2 regions of the Jeotgalibacillus sp. JSM ZJ347 genome follow, and region 1 is predicted to be linked to the other one. Evidence: riboswitches for the same ligand, from Rfam matches in the RefSeq annotation. Region 1 holds a riboswitch; the other holds the start of a gene.
What was found. Region 1 has a riboswitch for S-adenosylmethionine ahead of ACH6CZ_RS07730 (sulfite oxidase-like oxidoreductase). Riboswitches for the same ligand answer to the same signal wherever they lie in the genome.
Positions count from the first base shown of each region.

Region 2: it holds a riboswitch for S-adenosylmethionine, as region 1 does, so the genes downstream of both, ACH6CZ_RS15715 (Na+/H+ antiporter NhaC family protein) here and ACH6CZ_RS07730 (sulfite oxidase-like oxidoreductase) in region 1, are expected to answer to the same signal.

Region 1 is NZ_JBISEN010000002.1:381,407-387,182, forward strand. It holds gene ACH6CZ_RS07720 (2-hydroxy-3-keto-5-methylthiopentenyl-1-phosphate phosphatase) at 1-43, opposite strand, end outside; gene ACH6CZ_RS07725 (2,3-diketo-5-methylthiopentyl-1-phosphate enolase) at 48-1,265, opposite strand; SAM riboswitch class I at 1,342-1,450, opposite strand; SAM riboswitch class I at 2,034-2,154, shown strand; gene ACH6CZ_RS07730 (sulfite oxidase-like oxidoreductase) at 2,407-3,069, shown strand; gene mtnK (S-methyl-5-thioribose kinase) at 3,085-4,299, shown strand; gene mtnA (S-methyl-5-thioribose-1-phosphate isomerase) at 4,296-5,345, shown strand; gene ACH6CZ_RS07745 (sugar ABC transporter substrate-binding protein) at 5,577-5,776, shown strand, end outside.
Region 2 is NZ_JBISEN010000009.1:46,721-52,496, reverse strand. It holds gene ACH6CZ_RS15740 (WYL domain-containing protein) at 1-93, shown strand, start outside; gene ACH6CZ_RS15735 (hypothetical protein) at 160-1,335, opposite strand; gene ACH6CZ_RS15730 (MerR family transcriptional regulator) at 1,504-2,262, shown strand; gene ACH6CZ_RS15725 (MerR family transcriptional regulator) at 2,377-2,715, shown strand; gene ACH6CZ_RS15720 (SRPBCC family protein) at 2,718-3,170, shown strand; SAM riboswitch class I at 3,265-3,370, shown strand; gene ACH6CZ_RS15715 (Na+/H+ antiporter NhaC family protein) at 3,520-4,821, shown strand; gene ACH6CZ_RS15710 (glutathione peroxidase) at 4,873-5,418, opposite strand; gene ACH6CZ_RS15705 (YitT family protein) at 5,627-5,776, shown strand, end outside.

The sequences.
Region 1 (5,776 bases):
TTGTAATGGTGCCATCAAAATCACAAAAGATTATGCGCTGCATACGATTACCCCCATAGTGCAAGTGCCTTTTCAAGCTCAGCTGATTTTGCAGCAGCGTCTTTTAAAGTGCCGCCTGCCTGCACTTCAGCAATCGCGTCACGGAATGCTTTTGCACCGGCTGCTGCGCCGCCAGGATGACCATGGATCCCGCCGCCTGCATTAATGATAGAGTCTTTTCCAAAGTCCTCAATCAGCTGTGGAACCAATCCCGGGTGAATACCGGCTGATGGAACAGGGAACGCGCGCTTCAAGCGACTCTCTGAAGTAAGGGCATCTCTGATCGCAAATGTTTCAGCCTTTTCCATCGCCACGCTGCCGTATGGAGAAGGGAATAACACAAAGTCAGCACCAGAGAGACGAAGCAGCTTGCCAAGCAGCACCTGATTTGAAATGCCATAAAGCGGTGAAGCGGTAAAGGCGCCGGATACAGCAGGGTGCGCCATAATTGGGACATCAATATATGGATCCTCCGCAAGGCTCTGAAGTGTATCCAGCCCATAGGCAAATACGTTAAAGAGCAGGGCATTCGCGCCAAGGGACACTGCTTTTCGTGCTTTCTCTTTCAAATCAAATGTTCTTCCTGACAGGTTCACTGCATATAACGTGCGGTGACCTGTACGTTCATATTCTTCATTCAGGACCTTCACGCCGCGGCGGATCCGGTCTTCAAAAGGCGTAAGTGGATTATCAAAAAGGATTTCATCATCTTTTACAAGATCAACGCCGCCTGCTGCCTGTGCACGGAGCTGCTCTTCAAAAAGATCTGTTCCCCGTCCAATCATTCCTTTGAAAATACTCATCAGAAGCGGGCGGTCATGAACGCCAAGCTTATTTCTGATTGACTCAATTCCGAACTGGGGACCAGGGAACTGCTGCTCAAGTGCTTCATCAAGCTCAATATCAACAAGCTTCACTTCACCATCAAGTGAAAGCTTTCCAAAAATCGTTGTCAAAATCGCCGGAATATCAGCGCTGAAGTTTGCTGCCGGATAGGCGATTTTAATCAGCCCTGCTTTACGATCACCTAGGTGACCTGCCGCCGCTGAAGGCGTGATTTTACTAACACAAACCACTTCACCTTTATGTTTTTTCAGCTGCTCCTGATCAACCGCCGGGAGGTCCGTCCATGAACCGACCGTCAGACCAAGGGCAATAGACTCAGCCTTTTTTTCTAAATTTCCTTTTGCATCATGCACGAGATAAGTCGCTGTAATTTTTGACATTATAGACATCCTTTCAAAAACAGAAATAAAAAATCCGCTCCCAAAGAGGAAGCGGACATCAAAATGAACGTTCTTCCTCTTATCCTTCAGCTGTCGCTGTGAGAATTAGCACCTTGAATCAGCATAAGCTGAAACAGGTTGCCGGGTTTCATCGGGCTCGTCCCTCCACCTGCTCTTTATAAGAGTTTCATACGTATTCGGTTGGATTTAAAATCATGTACCGAATTATGGCAGACATCTTCAAAGCCGTCAAGCAGTTTTTTCAGAAAATTATATTTTTGGTTTGCAAATATATGACTGCTTTATAGTTTGGCGGATGATTTCCGCTTCAGGGGACTTCGCGGCCGGGCGTTGAGCCAGCAGGCTTTGCTATTGCCTCACCTGTCCCTTCCTGCCGCAGGAGTCGCCCCCTTCCGCTTCAATCATTCGCTGTACAGATAGTAAGATTTTTTTAACAAACTTAAAAGGATGTGAAATAATTGATCAACCAACTATATATACTTTTAACAGACAAATTAAGCTGTTGACCGGAGTGGAAGGCGGTGACTCCAGCGGGATGTGACGGACAGCTGAGACCCCGCAAGGCGCAGCGTGAGGAGGCTCAGCGCCGTCCCCGCGGAAAGCATCCGCCTGGAACGCAGGTCAACAGCGGTTACCGGAAGCCTTCAAAAATTAATTTTAAAAAACCCGTTGACAAACCGTCAGTCAATTCCGTAAACTTGCAATTATGAAATCGCAATAACCAAAAACAACCAACTACATACACCACTCTTATCGAGAGTTGGCTGAGGGAATTGGCCCTATGAAGCCCGGCAACCGGCCCCGCTGTATACATTCAGCAGGGACACGGTGCTACATCCAACAGACGTAATGGTCTGAGAGATAAGAGGTCGAATCAGTCTAATTCTGCCTCTTTCTATCTTAGAAAGGGGCTTTTTATTTTTAAATTTAATAAAAAAATAGTGTGTCTGCACAGCAGATGATTGGAGCGTAAGGCGGCGACTCCAGCAGGAGAAGCCGGACAGGTGAGACCCCGCAGTGCGAAGCGCGAGGAGGCTCACCGCCGGCCCTGCGGAAAGCGTCCGCCTGAAGCGGAGATCATCTGCCGGCTTATACAGAAGTAAACAAGGAGCGTGAAACAATGGGTAAGGCAGAACGGTTGAAAAAAGCTCGGCCGCCGGTACAGAAAAATACACACGATGGCAGACTCCCGCCAGGTCAGACGCTGACAGAAAAATTTCCGATTCTGCATGAAGGAGAAGTCCCTGAATACAATCTTGCTACATGGGATTTCACGATATTTGGTGAGGGTGCAGCAAAAAGGAAATTTACATATGACGAGCTCATGCAGCTGCCGCAGACGACAATTGTCAAAGATATCCACTGCGTTACAAGGTGGTCGAGATTCGATAATGCATTTACAGGCGTTACGATCAGGGACTTACTGAAAGGCTATGAGATTCCAGAAGGAACAAAGCACGTGATGATCTATGGAGACCATGATTACGAAACGAATTTACCGCTTGAGGATCTGCTGAAAGAAGATATTATATTGGCACACTCATTTGAAGGAAAGCCGCTGACAGCAAAGCATGGGTATCCATTCAGACTGATCGTACCACACCTGTATTTCTGGAAGAGTGTGAAGTGGATCAGAGGGATTGAATTTTTACAGGAAGACCGCCCCGGATTCTGGGAGCGTAACGGATTTCATAACTACGGTGAAGTATTCAGAGAAGAGCGTTTTTCAGGAGAGGACCTTGATATTCCTGAAGATGAATGGCATAAAAAAGAATTTGATTAAAGGAGAGGAACGATCATGACAAACGTACGTGAGCATGTGTATGAACCATTTACTGAACAGAGTGTCCTCGTTTATTTAGAGCAAAAGGGACTGATTACGGATAAAGAGCAGGTAACGTGTAAGGAAGTTGGAGACGGCAACCTGAACTACGTGTTTATCGTCAAAGATCTGCAGACTGACAAATCACTTGTTGTGAAACAGGCGCTGCCATATGCAAAGGTTGTCGGAGAAAGCTGGCCGCTATCGCTAGACCGTGCACGCATTGAGCGCCAGGCACTGCAGGAAGCAGCGAAATATGTACCTTCACTTGTACCGGAAGTATTCGATTATGACGATGACTTTGCAGTAACGGTAATGGAAGATCTGTCTGATCATGTGATTCTCAGAAAAGGATTGCTTGAAGGGAATCTGTATCCCCACATTTCAGCACACGTTGGCATCTATCTTGCAGAAAACCTGTTCAACGCCTCAGATGAAGCGCTTGGACCGATCGAAAAGAAAAAGCTGGCACGTCAGTTTGTGAATCCTGACCTGTGTGATATTACAGAAAAGCTGGTTTTTACAGACCCCTATCAAAATGCAGAATCCAACTCGTACCCTGAAAACCTTCAGGAAGCGGTGGAGTCACTGTGGCAGGATGATCGTTTAATCTTTGAAGTCGCAAAATTGAAAAAACAATTCCTGACTGAAGGTGAAACGCTGCTACACGGGGACTTGCATACAGGCAGTGTATTCGTTACAGAGGAATCAACCAAAGTCATTGATCCTGAATTTGCATTTTACGGGCCGGCGGGATTTGATATTGGCGCATTTATTGCCAACCTGACGCTGAACTATATTGCACAGCAGGAAAGAGCAGATGAAAGTAAACGCAGTGAGATTAATACTTATTTGCTTGAAACAATCGAACAAACGTGGGCAGTATTCGAAAAACGCTACCGTGAGCTTTTACTTGAAAAAGGGTTTGAAGAAAGACAGCGAACAGGACAGTATGCAGATTATGTGCTTGAAAAGATCTGGCAGGATACGCTCGGATTTGCAGGCTGTAAAACAATCCGCCGTATTATTGGCCTTGCGCACGTTGAGGATATTGACGGCATTGAAGACGATGCAGGCAGACTGCAGGCTCAGCAGCGCGCGATTGAAACTGGAAGATCTCTGATTTTCAACCGCACAGTATGGCGCTCACCGAAAAGCCTGACTGCTTATCTGAAGGGGCTGGCAAAATGACAAACTTTATCAAACCGGTCATCTGGGAAGGCGATGCGATCCGACTGTTAAATCAGCAGAAGCTTCCCGGAGAAGTGGAATATATCTTTTTGAAAACCATTGAAGATGTGTGGGAAAGCATCACAGAATTAAAGGTAAGAGGAGCTCCGGCAATCGGTATCACAGCAGCTTTCGGGCTTGCCTTATGGGCGAAAAACAGCGGGCTGAATGAACTTGAAATCTTGAAGTCAGAGCTTGCTGTAAAAGCGGTGTATCTGAATTCATCCCGTCCGACTGCCGTGAACCTGTCCTGGGCACTTCAGAGATTATTGAAGGCAGCTGACAAAGAAGCATCTGCAGCAAAAGTGATTGAGCGTCTTGAAACAGAAGCCATCCTGATTCAGCAGCAGGATGAAGAAACGTGTAAGCGCATTGGGGAGTACGGCTTTTCGCTGCTTCCGGATGACGCAACGGTTCTCACCCACTGCAATACAGGCGCAATCGCCACTTCAAAATACGGAACAGCACTCGGCGCATTTTATATCGCAAAAGAGCGCGGATCTGATATTCACGTCTATGCGACTGAAACAAGACCTGTTCTCCAGGGAGCGCGGCTGACAGCATGGGAGCTGCAGCAGGCTGACATTGATGTCACGCTGATCACAGATAACATGGCTGCACACGTATTAAAAACAAAAAATGTCGACGCGATTTTAGTCGGCGCCGACAGAATCACAGCCAATGGCGACGCAGCAAACAAAATCGGTACATACGGCCTTGCGATCTTAGCAAAAGCCCACGGTATCCCATTCTATGTTGCCGCACCGCTATCAACTATTGATCTCGAAACCGAAACCGGTGATGACATCATCATCGAAGAAAGAAACGCAGAAGAAATCACCCATATCGGCGGCAAACGAATCGCACCAGAAGACATCAACGTATTCAACCCGGCATTCGACGTCACCCCACACGGTCTGATCTCAGGAATCGTAACAGAAAAAGGGATTGTCACAGGTGACTACCAAACGAAATTAAAAGATTTATTTAAAGGGGTCACGGTTTAGTTAACAGATTATTAAAACCTATTATTATATTTGCACAGCTGGAGATTGGAGTGAAGGGCGGCGACTCCTGCGGGATACGACGGACAGGTGAGACCCCGCAGGCGAAGCCGAGGAGGCTCACCGCCGGCCCCGCGGAAAGCGTCCGCCCGTAACGGAAATCTTCAGCCAACTTATATGGAATATCTATACACTTAAACTTTATTAAATTAACCTTTTAAAGGAGTGCAGAAAATGAAAAAAGGACTCATCTTACTATTACTCTCACTAACACTCATCCTTGCAGCATGCACAGACCAGCAGCCATCCTCACAAGAAGAGGAAGCGCCGGAAGAAGCCGTAGCAGAAGAATCAACAGATACAACTGAATCAGTGGAACAAACAGCACAGGAAAGCGATGCAGAAATCCCGGCAGCAGTAGACAAGCCGCTTAA
Region 2 (5,776 bases), on a different contig from region 1:
TACTGTCTGAAAAGAAGAGCTGTCCGTACTTTTCAATATGACCGAATCCTGTCAATCAAACCAATGATCAAAAAAGAAAAGCTGATTATCTGACCAGATAAAAGAGTCCTCCAGGAAGCAGCTGCTTCAAAAAGGACTCTGCACTTACATACCATTTTATTATTCTTCCTCTTCCATCATTTCTCTGATCTCGTCATATCTTTGCCGCTGCCTGTAGCCATATGTGGAAGATAAGACGACTTCCTCATCTTCGAGTGCTGAACCAAGTGCACCAATAATAGTGGCGATACTTGTTGCGGTCCAGGCAATATAAAAATAGTTCACATATCCAACATCCGGTGATACCTCAGACTGCAGCAGACCCATCGGTATAAATAAAACGACTGCAAATGAAAACAGGATAAACAGTAACATATAATATAATAATACTGAGGTCAAAAGGGTCAGGAATGTTGTTGCATTATAAAGCTTTCTAAGATGTGGTGCTGTTTGGGTTACCTGCTTCTTTTCCCATAACTGATGGGCTGAAATGATCCAGAAAACCATTGCAAGTATTGAAATATTGGATAGCAAAAACATTCTCCAAATACTATATTCATGACTCAGCATCCAAAGTGTGGGAAACACCAGTGCATAAGCACCGGTTGTAAAAGCAAGCATGATGACTTTTTTAAAGGACGAAAACATAACCCACGGTTTATTCGCACGCACCATACCGGTTAACAGGCGCAATGCGCTGCCTGCATAGGAATTGACTTTGAATCTTACATCAATATTTTCCGTATCCTCAGGGGTTTCTCTTTGGATTGGTGAAATTTTATCAAATCCTTTTTTACCAACCAGCCTTTTGGGATTTCTGGTTTTTAAATCTTTATTCTCTGTTTTATCTTTTTGCTCAAGTCTTTTTTCTGCTTTTTCCCGTCCCTCTTCAGAAGTCGTGTAGAACATTTCATTCACCAGCTGGAGAATTGAGTCCCTGACTCTGCGTGAGAGGGAAACCGCTCCAAGCCCCGGCAGGCTGATCAATGCAATGTTTTCTTCTTCATAGGCTTCAGCAATGATTGCTTTTTTTCCAAAAAGTAAAGGAAGGTCTGTAAGGGCAACTGTAAAATCCCACTCATTTTCTTTTCTTTTGGACAGAATCGCTTTCATCACTTCATCTGATTGGTCAGTGCCACCGGTTAGAGAATCAATTGAACAATCAATTTTCCAATCCCGGTTATCATCCACATAATAATCCAGCAGTTCAGGAAGTTCAGCCTTCAGCGAATCAATTAATTCTTTCGGATATCCCGGCGCTGCGATTAAACCCAGTGTATAATTCGATCCGCTCATATTTTCACCCCATCATTTCTTTATCGTTCTTACTCTTTTAACCTAAATTAATCATGTTAAAAACTTTCATTTTGAAAAAATCGACTATATATTAAAAAAAGATGATTAAAACATATTGACCTTCACGTAACGTAAAGCCTTATGCTGTATTTGTCAGGAGGGGTGTAAATGGAATATACAGTTCAGCAGCTGGCAAAGCTGTCCGGTGTAAGCGGCCGCACACTGAGGTATTATGATGAGATTGATCTGTTGAAGCCCGCGAGAATCAGTTCATCAGGATACCGTATCTACAGTCAGAAGGAAGTGGACCTGCTGCAGCAGATTCTCTTTTACCGGGAACTTGACGTAAGTCTGGAGGAAATCACCAGGATCATTCATCACCCGGACTTTGATCTGGTCCAAGCTTTGGAGCAGCATATTCAGAAACTGCGGGAAAAACATGCCCGTCTTGAACAAATTATTTCAAACGTTCAGAAAACGATTGAAAGCAAAGAAGGAGGCACTCCAATGTCAGATCAGGAGAAGTTTGAAGGCTTTAAGAAAAAACTGATTGATGAAAACGAAGAGAAGTATGGGAAAGAAGTACGTGAACAATATGGGGATCAGATCGTTAATGACAGCAATGCAAAAATGATGGGACTGTCAGAAGATGATTTCAAGCAGATGAATGATGTGGAAAAAGCTCTTCTTGCAGCACTTGAAAACGCCTATAAAACAGGCGACCCGGCTTCAGCTGAGGCACAAAAAGCAGCTGAATTGCATAAAGAATGGTTGAGCTTTACTTGGCCAAAGTACTCCAAAGAGGCACATGCAGGACTTGGTGACATGTATGTGAGTGATGAGAGTTTTACTGCCTATTATGACAAGCATTTTGAAGGTGCAACTGTATTTTTGCGGGATGCGATTCATGTGTTCACAGCAAAATAAAGTTAGTCAAAAGTCATTTGCGGATCTGAAAAAGTTCCTGCAAATGACTTTTTCTTTTTTGTTGACCATGTTGTGCGCCCCATCATTTAAAATGAGTATAAGGGGCTGATGCATATGTACAAAGTCAGTGAATTTGCTGAGGTTACAGGTTTAAGTAAAGAAACGCTCCGCTATTATGCAGAGGTGGGCCTGCTTGAGCCTGCTTATATTGATCCTGAAAATCGTTACCGCTACTATGATGACGGAAGCTATTTTTTAGCCATTCTTTTAATAAAGCTGAGACATTTCGGTTTCACGATCCAGGAGATGTCTGAAGTGATGAGAGATGAATCATTCGAAAATCTGGAAGCATTACTTCAGCAAAAGCGGAGAAAAATAGTAAATGAAATAGAAAACATGAGAAGCAAAATCGAAGAAATTGACCAGTTTATCGAATCAGGAAAGGGTGAGTGAGTGTGATCACATGGAAAGAAGATGTACTGATTGACGCAAATATTGAAGAGGTATGGGAATTATTCAGGGATAAGAATATCAAAAGAATTATGCCAAAAGTGATTTCACATGAGTTGCTGGAAGGGGAGGAAACTGTTTCAGGAGCGAAGCATCAACAAACCTATAGTGAGGGAAAACGTGTTGAAACTTATGTAGTTCATACATTGGTCTATAAAGATGAACCAAATGAGAAATATAAACAACTTAACTTTATCCTGGCAAAGGCTTTTAATACAACCTTCTCCTTCAATCTAATTAAAGAAAATGATCAGCAGACCCGACTCATTTATGAAGGGGAGAATAAAGGAGCAAACTTTGTCGGGAAAGCCATGCTGAAGCTTGCTGGCGGGAAACAGGATAATAAAGTGGTCCTCGAATTTCTTGAAAGAGTGAAAAAAGAAGCTGAAGACACCTGAACAATGATTGAATATTCTCAATTTAAATGATTGTATTGACTTATCCGAGTGAATCACTTATATTTCAACAATCAATAAAAACTTCATAACCATCTTCTTATGATGAGAGGCGGAGGGACTGGCCCTTTGAAGCCTCGGCAGCGGACTCGGAGTTTGAGTACTGTGCCAATTCCAGCAGGCATTTGCCTGAGAAATAAGAAAAGTTGTTTGCTTATATAAGCCTCTTCTTTTTCTTATTGGAGAGGTTTTTTTTGTGTCCTGAAAAAACTTCTTCAAGCGTTTAGTTCCACCCGAAATGGGTACATTTTTGAAGGTCAGGGCAAGATTAAATTTCAGGAGGCTATGACAGATGAATCAGGAGAATATTCAAAGTAATCCGCTGGCACTTGTTCCATTCGGCGTATTCATTTTACTTTTTATCGGGTCAGGTATTTTAACAGGCGACTTTTATTTCATGCCTGTATTAGTGGCATTGTTCACAGCGATTTTAGTGGCAATGCTGATGAATAGAAAAACAGATTTTCAGACGAAGACCATGCAGCTCGCGAAAGGTGGCGGGCATCCGAACATTATCTTAATGGTTGTCATTTTCCTTTTAGCCGGCGCATTTGCTTCTGTTGCTGAAGGAGCCGGTGCTGTAGATTCAACCGTTAATCTTGGATTGTCACTGCTGCCCCAGAATCTGCTCATCGTTGGTCTTTTCGTGATCGCATGCTTTATATCGATCTCAATGGGAACGTCAGTCGGAACAATCGTAGCGCTGGCACCAATTGGTCTTGGGCTGTCAGAGCAGACAGATATCGGTGTGGCACTCGCGATGGGTGCAATCGTCAGTGGTGCAATGTTTGGTGATAACTTGTCAATCATCTCTGATACAACGATTGCAGCGGTTCGTACTCAAGGGACAAAAATGAAGGATAAATTCAAGGCGAATATCTTTATTGTATTACCGGCAGCGATTATTACAGCCATTATTTTTGGCGTGCTGACGACGGGTAACAGTGCTTCTATTGATGGGGATAACCCATATCATTTAGTGCAGGTACTGCCTTATCTTGGCGTGTTGATTTTTGCAGTAGCTGGTGCAAATGTGATTTTGGTATTGCTTGGCGGAATCATTTTTGCAGGCATTGTTGGACTGGTACTTGGACAATACAGCTTTATGGACTTAATCGGGCTGATTGGTGATGGATTTACAAATATGCAGGAGCTTGCGATGATCGCGATTCTGCTCGGCGGACTTGTAGAGCTGATCCGGTTAAATGGCGGAATTGAATTCCTGCTTCAGGCAGTGACGAACCGTGTGAAAACGAAAAAAGGTGGAGAAGCCGGTATTGCCGGGCTTGTTGGTACAGTGAACCTTGCGACGGCTAACAACACGATTTCGATTATCACTGCAGGACCACTTGCGAAGCAGATCGCTGATGAATACGGTATTGATAAGCGGAGATCAGCGAGTTTGCTTGATATCTTCTCAAGTTCAGTACAGGGCGTGATCCCTTACGGCGCACAGCTTCTTGCAGTTGCGGGAGTCGCGGGAATCTCACCGGCTGAAATTGTACCGTATTGTATTTACCCGATTCTGATTGCATTATCAGGTGCCATTGCGATCGCGATACAGTATCCGAGGTTTAAAGAGAAGCGTGTATAAATTTTGAAGATAGAAAAGCCGCAGCAGTTCATCCTGCTGCGGCTTTTGGTATTATAAAGCTTCTTTAATCTTTGTTTCCATATCCAGCGGTTCTGATGTTGATTCAAAGCGTTCAATGACCTGTCCATCCCGGTCAATTAAAAATTTCGTGAAGTTCCATTTAATAGAGTTTCCGTCCATATAGTGGGGAAATCGTTCATTAATAATAGAAACCAGCAGCTTAGAAGTAGGATGAGTCATATCAAAGCCCTGAAAAGACTTCTGTTCTGAAAGGTAGTTGAAAAGCGGAGACGCGTCCTGGTCTCTTACATTGATCTTTTGGAAAATAGGAAAATTCACACCATAGTTCATTGCGCAAAACTCTGTAATTTCTCCATCCCCTAGAGGCTCCTGTTCAGCAAACTGATTAGAAGGAAAACCTAATATCTGCAGCCCCTGATCTTCATAGCGTTCCTGCAGTTTTTGCAGATCTTCTAATTGAGGTGTGAAGCCGCATTTCGTTGCGGTATTAACAATTAACAATAGCTTTCCTTTATAAGTATCAAGACTTTTAGTGAATCCACTGGATGTTTTTACTTTGAAATCATAGACGGTCATAAGTTGATATCTCCTTAGTGAAGAATTCATATTTTTATATGAACTTCGTTAGTTATTTAATCTTTTATACCTATAACCTTTGTTTGGTATCGATAAACCAAAGTGCCTATATTTTTTATCCGGAGTACATCTCCAGTTTGATTGCAAAGGCATATATCTCTCAGAGCATCATAAAATAAGAAATAAATTTCATATTGAAAGGGGTCATATGCTTTTAAAAAAGAGCATGGCAATCATTTTAGGAAGTCTCATGCTGGCTTTAGGGATTAATGGCTTCTTAGTCCCGCACCATTTGCTTGACGGAGGAATGATTGGTCTTGCGCTGATTGCTCATTATTATTTCGGCATACAGGCGGGG